Regions from separate parts of the Bacillus infantis NRRL B-14911 genome, predicted to be linked through region 1. Evidence: riboswitches for the same ligand, from Rfam matches in the RefSeq annotation. Region 1 holds a riboswitch; each other region holds the start of a gene.
What was found. Region 1 has a riboswitch for cyclic di-GMP ahead of N288_RS20685 (hypothetical protein). Riboswitches for the same ligand answer to the same signal wherever they lie in the genome.
Positions count from the first base shown of each region.

Region 2: another riboswitch for cyclic di-GMP. It lies ahead of N288_RS04220 (sensor domain-containing diguanylate cyclase); the one in region 1 lies ahead of N288_RS20685 (hypothetical protein).
Region 3: another riboswitch for cyclic di-GMP. It lies ahead of N288_RS24530 (anti-repressor SinI family protein); the one in region 1 lies ahead of N288_RS20685 (hypothetical protein).

Region 1 is NC_022524.1:4,121,304-4,124,580, reverse strand. It holds gene N288_RS20690 (alpha/beta hydrolase) at 1-903, opposite strand, end outside; cyclic di-GMP riboswitch class I at 1,068-1,150, shown strand; gene N288_RS20685 (hypothetical protein) at 1,249-1,476, shown strand; cyclic di-GMP riboswitch class I at 1,675-1,761, shown strand; gene sinI (DNA-binding anti-repressor SinI) at 1,777-1,926, shown strand; gene N288_RS20680 (S-layer homology domain-containing protein) at 2,142-3,277, shown strand, end outside.
Region 2 is NC_022524.1:797,116-800,392, forward strand. It holds gene N288_RS04210 (HNH endonuclease signature motif containing protein) at 160-723, opposite strand; gene N288_RS04215 (excalibur calcium-binding domain-containing protein) at 1,004-1,213, shown strand; cyclic di-GMP riboswitch class I at 1,328-1,412, shown strand; gene N288_RS04220 (sensor domain-containing diguanylate cyclase) at 1,497-2,456, shown strand; gene N288_RS04225 (DmpA family aminopeptidase) at 2,513-3,277, shown strand, end outside.
Region 3 is NC_022524.1:640,821-644,097, forward strand. It holds gene N288_RS03475 (CalY family protein) at 1-446, shown strand, start outside; gene N288_RS03480 (LPXTG cell wall anchor domain-containing protein) at 521-1,423, shown strand; gene N288_RS03485 (hypothetical protein) at 1,475-1,672, shown strand; cyclic di-GMP riboswitch class I at 1,916-2,022, shown strand; gene N288_RS24530 (anti-repressor SinI family protein) at 2,058-2,198, shown strand; gene N288_RS03490 (helix-turn-helix domain-containing protein) at 2,338-2,661, opposite strand; gene N288_RS03495 (MerR family transcriptional regulator) at 2,894-3,277, shown strand; partial or broken gene N288_RS03500 (class I adenylate-forming enzyme family protein) at 3,274-3,277, shown strand, end outside.

The sequences.
Region 1 (3,277 bases):
CACTTTAAACTCATCAAGCATGAAAACTTCAATCTTATCTCCATTTGGAGGAGGCGTCTCAAAAGCTGCCTCCAATTGGAGAAGCAGCTTTTGCGTATAAGAGCTTCCCGAATCGGGCTTCACTGCCGACATCACTGCCGGATCGGCCAGAAACTCCCGGCATTTGGATAGTGTCAGTTCAGGCTGATCCAGCTGTATTAAATGGGATGCTGAAGGAATGATGTATTTTCTGCTTTTTCTGATATAATCGCTGCTCAGCATGACAACGGAGGCCGGATAAAAGTGATCAAATTCCCCGGCTAAAAACAAGGCTGGTATCTCCATATGTTTAAAATGAATAATTGAAGAACCAGAGATTAACTCCCTTGCCAAAAAATAAGATGGCAAATCAAGCCTTGAGCAAGCATCTCTTATAAGAAAAGAATTGGGGCCGATCGATTTATAAAGAAGATGTGTGATCCAAAAATCTGCCAGCCCCTCTTTATCAATTAGCGGCAAGTTTTTCTCTGAAGGTGATTTTCTTATGCAATCGGCCAAATTGATGGCTGGCGTGGAAAAGACAATGAACGACAGGATGCTGCCAGGATGCTGGTCCTGCCACTGTGAGCCGAAATAAGCTCCCAAGCCCTGACCGATAAAATGAAAAGAGGAGCACCCTGCCTCGTCCAATACTGATTCGAAATCGTCATTCAGTATATCCCAGGATAAAGATCCATTTGCAGCACTGCTGTATCCGTGACCCCTAAAGTCAAATAGTATGATGTGATAATCTGCTAACTGAGGAAGAATAAGGTTCCATACAGTGCTGTCCAGACCAAGTCCATGTGTGAGGACAACAGTCTCTGCATCAGGATTGGCTGATTTAATCGACTTATAGCTTATTCCTCGTTTAGTCGTTTTCATGTTGCCCTCCGAAAATTCATTCTGGCAAAAGCCATTTACATTATTATCGGCAGGGAACTCCCTTTTATTAGGAAAAAATAAACATTTTTTTGATATAAAAAAGCTATAAATTTAGCAGCAGCAATTGATAAAAGAGGACAAAAGTAATATGATAATAGTATGAATATTGAAAAAGGCAAACTTATTGAAAAATAAGGACGCAAAGCCGCGAGTCTAAGGCGTAAGCTATGATAGTCGGGCTGCCAGGGTGATAACGCGGATAGCTTTGGATTTTATGCTTAGTCCTTTCAGAGCTAATCGGCCGAACCTTTTGGCATAGTGACTGAAAGGAAAGGGTGCATAATCATGTATTTTTTTGGTACGGAAGAATTTTTTGAGGAGCAGTTAAGTAAAGCTGTTGAAAGCGGGAAGAATCTATCAGCCAGCTTTTCTCAGTTGGAACGGGAGCTAAACTATAATTTTATTTGCACGGACAGCCTGCGGAGAGAATGCCTGGCTAACCTTGAGGCAGCAGGCAGGAAGCTCGAGCATCATCTTCCATCTTATAGCGGGAGACATGCTGCTATAGTGTAGCATTAAAAGAAAGCGAAGGGAAAATTCCTTCGCTTTCTTGCTGTTGTTGTCATTCATTTATACAACTGGGAAATCAAAAGAGAATAATAGAAGTTTTTGAGGATTAGCTTCAAGAATTCGACAAATCTATGTAGGTTTCTGTCGTAAAAAAAATGGTTAATTTTTCATTTTGCGGGGTACTTTATACCTGTACTACATTTCTGTGAAACGCAAACTTATTGAAAGATAAGGGCGCAAAGCCTCAGGTCTAAGGCCATGTATGGTTAAGACGGCTGGGCTGCCGCAATAGGGGAAACGGTTATGGGTATGAGTAATGAAGTAGAAAAAGAGTGGATCGAATTATTGCTGGAAGCAAGAAATGTTGGTTTGACCTTGGGAGAAGTAGAGAGCTTTTTTAGAAGAGAACATGATTTTTGGATCAGGCAGGAAAATATAACAGAAACTGATTGAAATTTTTACTTAAGAACAACAGGAACATACATAGAACCAAGAAACGTCTACCCTTCCGGTATGGCGTTTCTTTTTTTCGACAAGAATCTTCAAATATCGGGAGGTGCCTGTCACCACTTTAACCACTTTACTCTATCTTTACAATTTTCCAACAATCCCTTCATGTTCCATTTTTACAATTGGATTGAGAGAAATTTGGGGAGGTTTGTTGAGGGATGGGGAAAAAGAGATCGAAATTTGGTCATTTGCTGATGAGTTCAATGCTTACGGGCGGCATGCTGGCGCCTTTTTCGTCTGCGGTTCAGGCGGAGGAAGCGCTGAAGCTTGATTCGCTGCTGATTACGGAAATTGCTCCTGACATTAAGGGTGCAGAGGATTATGAGTATTTTGAGCTGCATAATCCAACAGCTCAGGAGATAAACCTTAAAGACTTTCAGTTTTACTATGTATATACAGACGGGAAAGGCGGAGATTTGCCTTTATCTTTTGAAGAGTATGTTCTGAAGCCGAATGAAACCGTCGTTCTCTGGTATAACAAAAGTTCCAAAACCAAAGAGGATTTCCGGGACCATTATGAAGCTGAGCTGCCGGATGAAGCAATTCTTGAGTTCACAGGAAGCGGATTCACAGGGATGGCCAACACTGGCAATAGGGGAATAAAAATTGTCGACGGCCAGAATGCCGAGGTTTCTTTTGCCAGCTATGTTAGGGATGAAACAGGAGAAGGGCTCTCTAAGCATTTTAAAAGCCAGCCGGAATCAGCAGAAATGCTCCCATTTCAGATTAAAGGAGCACCTTCACCGGGAATAATTAGTGCTGGTCAAATTTCCGTGCCAGAGGGAGAAAATAATACGGCTCCAGTCATCACCCATACTCCTGCCGATACGGTGGAAGGCAGCCAGGATCTTCAAATCGAAGCGGTTATAGAGGATGACCAGGAGCTGCTGACTGCTGTGGTTTATTATCAGAGCCATGCAAGCATGAAGTGGAAGTCTGTCCCTCTTGTTAAAAATGGTGACAATACATATGCAGCGGCAATACCGTCTGCCGACTATTTGGGCGGTACACTTTCCTATTATATCGAAGCAGCAGATGGAATGAATACAACTGCCTTTCCGGCAGATAAATCAATGCCTGTTCAAACAAAGATAGAAACTGTTCAAGAAACAGAACCCCAGTCAAAGCCAAGGCTGATGATCACGGAAATCACTCCTGATACTGCAGATGTTAATGGCAAGGATGGGTACGAGTTCATTGAAATCTATAATAATGCCGATCAGGCAATAAACCTGAAAGATTATCAAATCATATATCGATACCCGAATAATAACCAGCTAAATTGGGATCTTGC
Region 2 (3,277 bases), 1.6 Mb from region 1:
GGAAGAAAGGTATCTCCGCTAATTAAAATTTCCGGCTAAGAGAGCTTAAATGGTAAAGAAAGGGTAGGGATGATTTCACCCTCCCCTTTTTTGTGTACATTTCATGTAGGTAAAACTCATATAGGCGCTTCCTTTTTTAGGTTGTCTTTTTCTGGTGATTTACAATCCTTTTTTAACTGCATAGTTCCATTGCCTAATATAAGAGACGTTTAAAAGGGCTAGATTTTCATTTACCATTTTCACAAACCAGTTTAACTTTCCGTCCCACGGCTCTGCTAAATCAAGAGTCTGTAATTTCCAATCCAATTCTTCTAAAGTAAAATTGGCCTTTGCACTGTTTCTCTTCATGGAGGTAGTAACAAGGTTTTCCTTATGATTGCTACCTCCTTTTGTAACAGGCACTATATGGTCAATAGTGCATAATAAATCCCAATAAGCGGGGTGACACTCACTGTATCTCCAATTGGTATGAAAAGGAAAATCTTCGGGGTATAATATTGAAAGGATCCTCAATACCGGCGGAAAAATTAATTTTTCTCCACTATAGCGGTCTATGAAATGATCTCGCTGGAAGATGCTCAACATATCTGCTTTTGTATATGTTCTTTTTATATATTCGACCTTTTGGAATGGATAATAGGATTTAATCAGTTCTGAACCTGAATTAAGATGTCCTTTTTCAATTGAATCACAAATACAAGAAATGATATCGGCATTTTTCATTTGCACCCGCTCCATTGTTTGATGACTTTATATTAAAATACCCTAATGACTGAAATGGATTCTGGGAGTCTAGTCATTTATTCTTTAAAGAATAAAGGGGGACTTGTTAACTATTTCTCCGTTATAGATATGCCAATAATGATAATACTCTACAAAAAGTCTAGTCATGGAAGCCATATTAGATTATGATAAATGAAAGTAAATATATGGAAGGTGCAAAATGAAAAAATCCAGTACTCTAATCATTTCATCCTTATTAATCTTAAGTGTTTCTTTCTCTATGAACGCAGAAGCAAAAACAACGAGTGCCGCCAAAACCTATAAAAACTGCACAGAATTAAACAAAGATTATAAAGGCGGAGTAGCCCGTTCTTCTTCTGCAAAAAACAAGGGTGGAAAGACAAAATATAAACCATATGTATCCCAGGCTTTGTATGATGCAAATAAATCAAAGGACCGCGATGGAGACAGTATAGCTTGCGAAAAATAAAAGCCAAGGGGACAGGTCCCTTGGCTCTTTTTGATATTGGGCCACGGGGTCTGTCCCCATGGCTCCATGGTTTGAATTGGAAGTCTTGCCGCTTATCCTTTAAAATTAAATAGATAAATATACAGGCAAATTCATCGAAAGGTGAAGACGCAAAACTATAGGGGCTAAAGCCAAAAGGCTATGTCTGCCAGTTACCGATTCATCTTTATGGACGATAGGCTAATCGGTTTTGGTTGGTCTATTTTTTATGCTGAAGGATTGAGGAAAATGAAGAGGGACAGCAATGATGAACATACAATTTGCACAAGGTTTTGGATTAGGGGCACTGACTGTTTTATTGAGTGTGATTTATGTTTTCAGAAGATGGAAAAAGAAAGAAACGGACTCTTTTAAAAATCATGAAAGCTATATGCATGTGATCGAAAACACCAAGGATTTTCTTTATTATTGCCAAGTCTATCCGGAGCTGCAATTCAAATATCTTGGTCCTTCAGCTGAATGCTTTTTCGGCGAAGGATCCAATGCGGATGCCTATCAGGACGCTGGTGTTGCCTTCAGGGATATTCACCCGGAGGATATGGATATTCTCCAAAAAAAAGTCCATGGACAGGTGGATTTCAATCAAGCAATCGTTCAGCGCTGGAAAGATAAAGACGGCAACTATCGATGGTTTGAAGAGTATGCGACTCCCATATATGAAAATGGGGTGCTGGTTGCTCTTCAAGGAGTGGTGCGGAATATCGATGAGAGAAAAAAGCTGGAGGAGACATTGACATATCGAATCGCCCATGATGCGTTGACAGACATATATAACCGTGAATTCTTCGAGCAAATGATGGAGAAATATAATGAACGTGAGGATACAGCTGCAGCCATCATTTTGTGTGATTTGGACGGTCTGAAATGTTTAAATGACAACCACGGACACAAAACAGGGGATTTTCTAATTAAAGAAACAGCACATCTATTAGAACGCTTTTTTACAGAGGATGCTTATGTTTCCAGGATTGGAGGAGATGAATTTGCCGTCATTCTTTTAAAAAAGGAAAAAGAACAGGTGGAGTTACTGGCCGAAAAGCTAGCTGAAGAGATTAGCAGGTATAATGAAAGCAGCCAGGAAGTCAAAATCAACCTATCAATAGGCTTTGCGTTCAGTGAAAATTCCCGAGGCGTAATGGAACGCTTATTTGTTGAAGCGGATAACCATATGTATCAGCATAAAAGAACGAAAAAAGGTGCCTGAATCTATCCTAACAGATGGGAGAGAGATGCCTTTCTTCGCAAAAATGGAGGATAAAAATGCCTGCCAAAAAAAGAATCAGAGACTATGGAGTAAAAATAGGAACCCTTCAGACAGGTCCGCGCAATAGCATCACAGATGTGGAAGGCGTAACCGTGGGGCATACGACGCTGAGCGATGGTGCCAAACAAACCGGTGTCACAGCGATTGTGCCGCATCCGGGGAATCTTTTTAAAGAAAAGCTGATCGCCGCAACCCATGTGATCAACGGGTTTGGGAAGAGTATGGGAACAATTCAGATCAATGAGCTGGGTACGCTTGAATCCCCGATCATCCTGACCAACACGCTCGGCATCGGTACAGCGGCAGATGCTTTGATTCAGTATATGCTGGAGTCTAATCCCGAAATCGGCCGGACGACTGGAACGGTAAATCCGGTGGTGTGTGAATGCAATGATATGTTTTTGAATGATATCAGGGCTGGGTTTATAGAGCGGGAGCATGTTTTCCAGGCACTGCAGAATGCCTCGGCCGAGGTGGAAGAGGGAACGGCTGGAGCCGGGACCGGCATGCTTTGCTATTCGCTGAAGGGCGGGATCGGGACAGCTTCAAGGGTAATGGAGATGGACCATGGGACATATACATTGGGCGTTCTCGTGCTGACGAATTTCGGCGGTTTAAAGGATCTGCGGGTGAATGGGAAAGCGGTCGGGGTAGAGCTGAGTGAGGCTATCCAAGCTAAGGAGGAGCAGGATAAAGGTTCAGTTATCATCATTGTGGCTACAGATCTGCCTGTGTCAGAGAGGCAGCTAAATCGAATTATT
Region 3 (3,277 bases), 1.4 Mb from region 1:
CTACAACGATTATTGATGTTAAAAATATCAAACCTGGAGATACTATGCTCCGTTCATTTAATTTGTTAAACGATGGATCTCTGGATATTGCCTCAATAAAGTTAAAAACAGAGTACTCAGTGACTGACGCAAAGAACAACAATGCAGATGATTTTGGAAAGCATATACGTGTAAATTTCCTCTTCAACCAAGATAAATTAGATACACCTATCTATTCAACAACCCTTTCAGAGTTAAAAACAATGTCGCCAGACGTTATTGAAGGAAACATTTTCAGCGGATGGTTAGCTGAACGTGGAGGAAAATTAGCTGCTAAAACATCAGATAAACTCTGGGTACAATATGAGTTTGTAGATAATAAACAAGACCAAAATCAGTTCCAGGGAGACTCATTGCAGCTTAATTGGACATTCGAAGCCAAGCAAGGCAAAGGGGAAGCTAAGTAAATCTAGAGCAGAAAAAAGGCGGGATGGTACTCTATCCCGCCTTTTCCTAAATAACCAATCAGTGAGGTAATGCCATGACCAACCTGCATAAGTTGGCAAAACCGAAGGTAATATTCACCATTTTAACCTTGTTACTTTTAACGTTTTTTCCTACCTTAAAGGCATTTTCTGAAGAGAAAGAAATCGATATCAATACGAACCTGAACGGCTATTTTTTCCACGTTGGTGATTTAAAGCCAGGCGACTGGATGCCGCGCGACATCACTATCATCAACAATGGAAAGCAGGATTTCAGATACTCCTCAATTATCGGCAAAAAGAAATCTGTTAAGGGTCTTTTCGAAGAGTTAGAGCTTTTAGTCAAAAAAGGCAATGACACTTTATATGAAGGAAAGATGAAGGATTTCAAAGGCTTCACCCCAAGACCACTTAACAAAGGCCAATCTGAAACTCTATTTTTCCAGGTGACAATGCCTTACGAGCTCGGCAATGCCTTCCAGGATTCTTCTGCAGAGGTAGAGATACTGTTTGTAGCTGAAGCGCTTGATGGCGGAGGCGACCCGCCAGGAGATGGAGATCCACCAGGGGACGGAGATCCTCCAGGAGACGGAGATCCGCCTGATGATGGGGACCCGCCGGGAGAGGGTAATCCAGGAGAAGACCCAGGGGATAATCCCGGTGATGAAGATCCTCCAGGTGAAGACAATCCTGATGACGGGGACGATCCGGGTGAAGGGGACAGTGAGGACCCAGGAGATGACAGCAGCGGCCCAGGAAATAATCCCGATGAACCGGCAAGCGGAAACCCAGGCAGCGATCCAGGTGACGGTATAACGGTTACACCAGAAATCAGAGAAAATATACTCCCTGACACGGCAACCAACACATATAATTTCATGCTTCTCGGAGGCATTTTGCTGGGGGCAGGCGGCATATTATTGCTAGTAAGATACCGCAGGATCAGGAAAGACCATTAACAGGGCCTTGGAATGCTATTCAAGGCCTTTTATCTAAGGAGGAACCCCCCTATGTACCGAAAAAACTGCCCTAAATGCCACCGCCCATCCTACAGCAGCAGTGAAATGGGCGAATGGCTCTGTCCGGTGTGCGGCAATGATCTGACGCTGTTTCCCTTTTTTGATGCGTTTACATTTGAGCAGCTGCCGGTGAAGGTGGTGCCTTTTAAGAGGAAGATGGAGAGCTATAAGGGAAGGGCCGTTAAATAGATAGAGGAAATAAGGCCTACCTAAAAGCTGTCGACGGAATGAGCAAAAATCTTACACTATACCCTCAGATTTACCGGGCCAGAAGTCTTATGGGTTTCCGGAAGATTTCTAAATCTATCCAATTATCCTTCATTTTGTCGAATAATATCTTAAAATAATTTGAAGAATTTGACAAAATACAACACGCAAATGCTGGGAAAACTTTTATAGTAGTCTTAAGAGGATATGAAAAAAGCAGGAGTGAGCAGAAAAAGGCAAACCTGTTGAAAGATAGGGACGCAAAGTCACAGGTCTACCGCGCCTATTGAGAGTAAAGTCGGATGAGGCGCCAGGACGGCTGGATTGCCTGGAATACGAAATGTATTTTAGGGGGAAGAGAAGGGTTATGAAAAATAATATGCAGGAAATGGACATGGAATGGGTCGCACTAATTACTGAGGCGAAGGAAATAGGCCTGAAAAAAGAAGATATACTTAACTTTCTTGCCGGCCAGCCGGCAGTGGATCTGGTAGCGGATAACGGCTGAAAACTAACAACAGAATATAGAAAGCTAAGTGTTTCTCTTCAGGAGAAATGCTTTTTTATTTTGCGGGGACAAAGGAGGTTACGGAGGCTGTCAAGCTTGGTGACTGGTTGTCCTTGTTTGTATAACAGCCTCGGAGCAGTTATTTTTTTTGGTTGATCCTCCATTTATTGAATTCGAGGAATTCACGGAACTGGTCTTTTGAGATGCCGGAATCCATTGCTTCTTTGACGATATTCATCCATTCAGAATCCAGCTCTTCTTTATTAGGCTGGTCCAGGATCAGTGTATCAACCGGAACATGAAGAACAGCAGAAATTTTTTCTAAAAATTGAATGGAAGGATTCGTCTGAAGGTTTCTTTCCAGGGAGCTTAGGTAGGATTTTGCTACGCCTGCCTGTTCAGCGAGCTCTGATAATGACATCTTTCTCTCCTGACGCAGTCTTTTTACACGTTCGCCAATCATTGATTCCACACACCTTTTATCCAGAAGTTATATGATCGAAGGGTTATTTATTAAGAACGATTTGTTCAATCACTATATTTCATTTTAACACAATTGTAATATCTTTTCCTAAGAGTCCAGACGAAAAAATCAAATTTTTCTTAATAGAAACTGAATCCGCTGAAGACTTGAACTTTACGTTAACGTAAATGTTATATTGGTGTCAGAATAGTGAAAGAATTCGGGTGATAGCATGGAATACACCATTTCGGAGCTGGCAAAGGCTTTCGATGTCAGCACAAGAACCATCAGATATTACGAAGAGCTTGGCTTATTATGCCCTAATAGAAATGAAAACGGCAGAAGAATTTTTGCCAAAAAGGATTATATCCGGCTGAAGCTGATTTTCCGGGGCAAGCGCTTCGGATTTAAGCTGGATGAAATCAAAGAGATGATTGTGCTGTTTGACCAGGACCGTTCAGGTCGGAAACAGCTGGAGCGGACGGTCGAGTATGGCAGGGAGAGAGTAAAGGAGGTGAACGCCCGCATCGAGGAGCTGCTTTTTTTAAAAGAGGAAATGGAAAAGATGCTGGATCAATTCGAAAAAAGGCTGAACGAAAAGGGGGATCATATATGA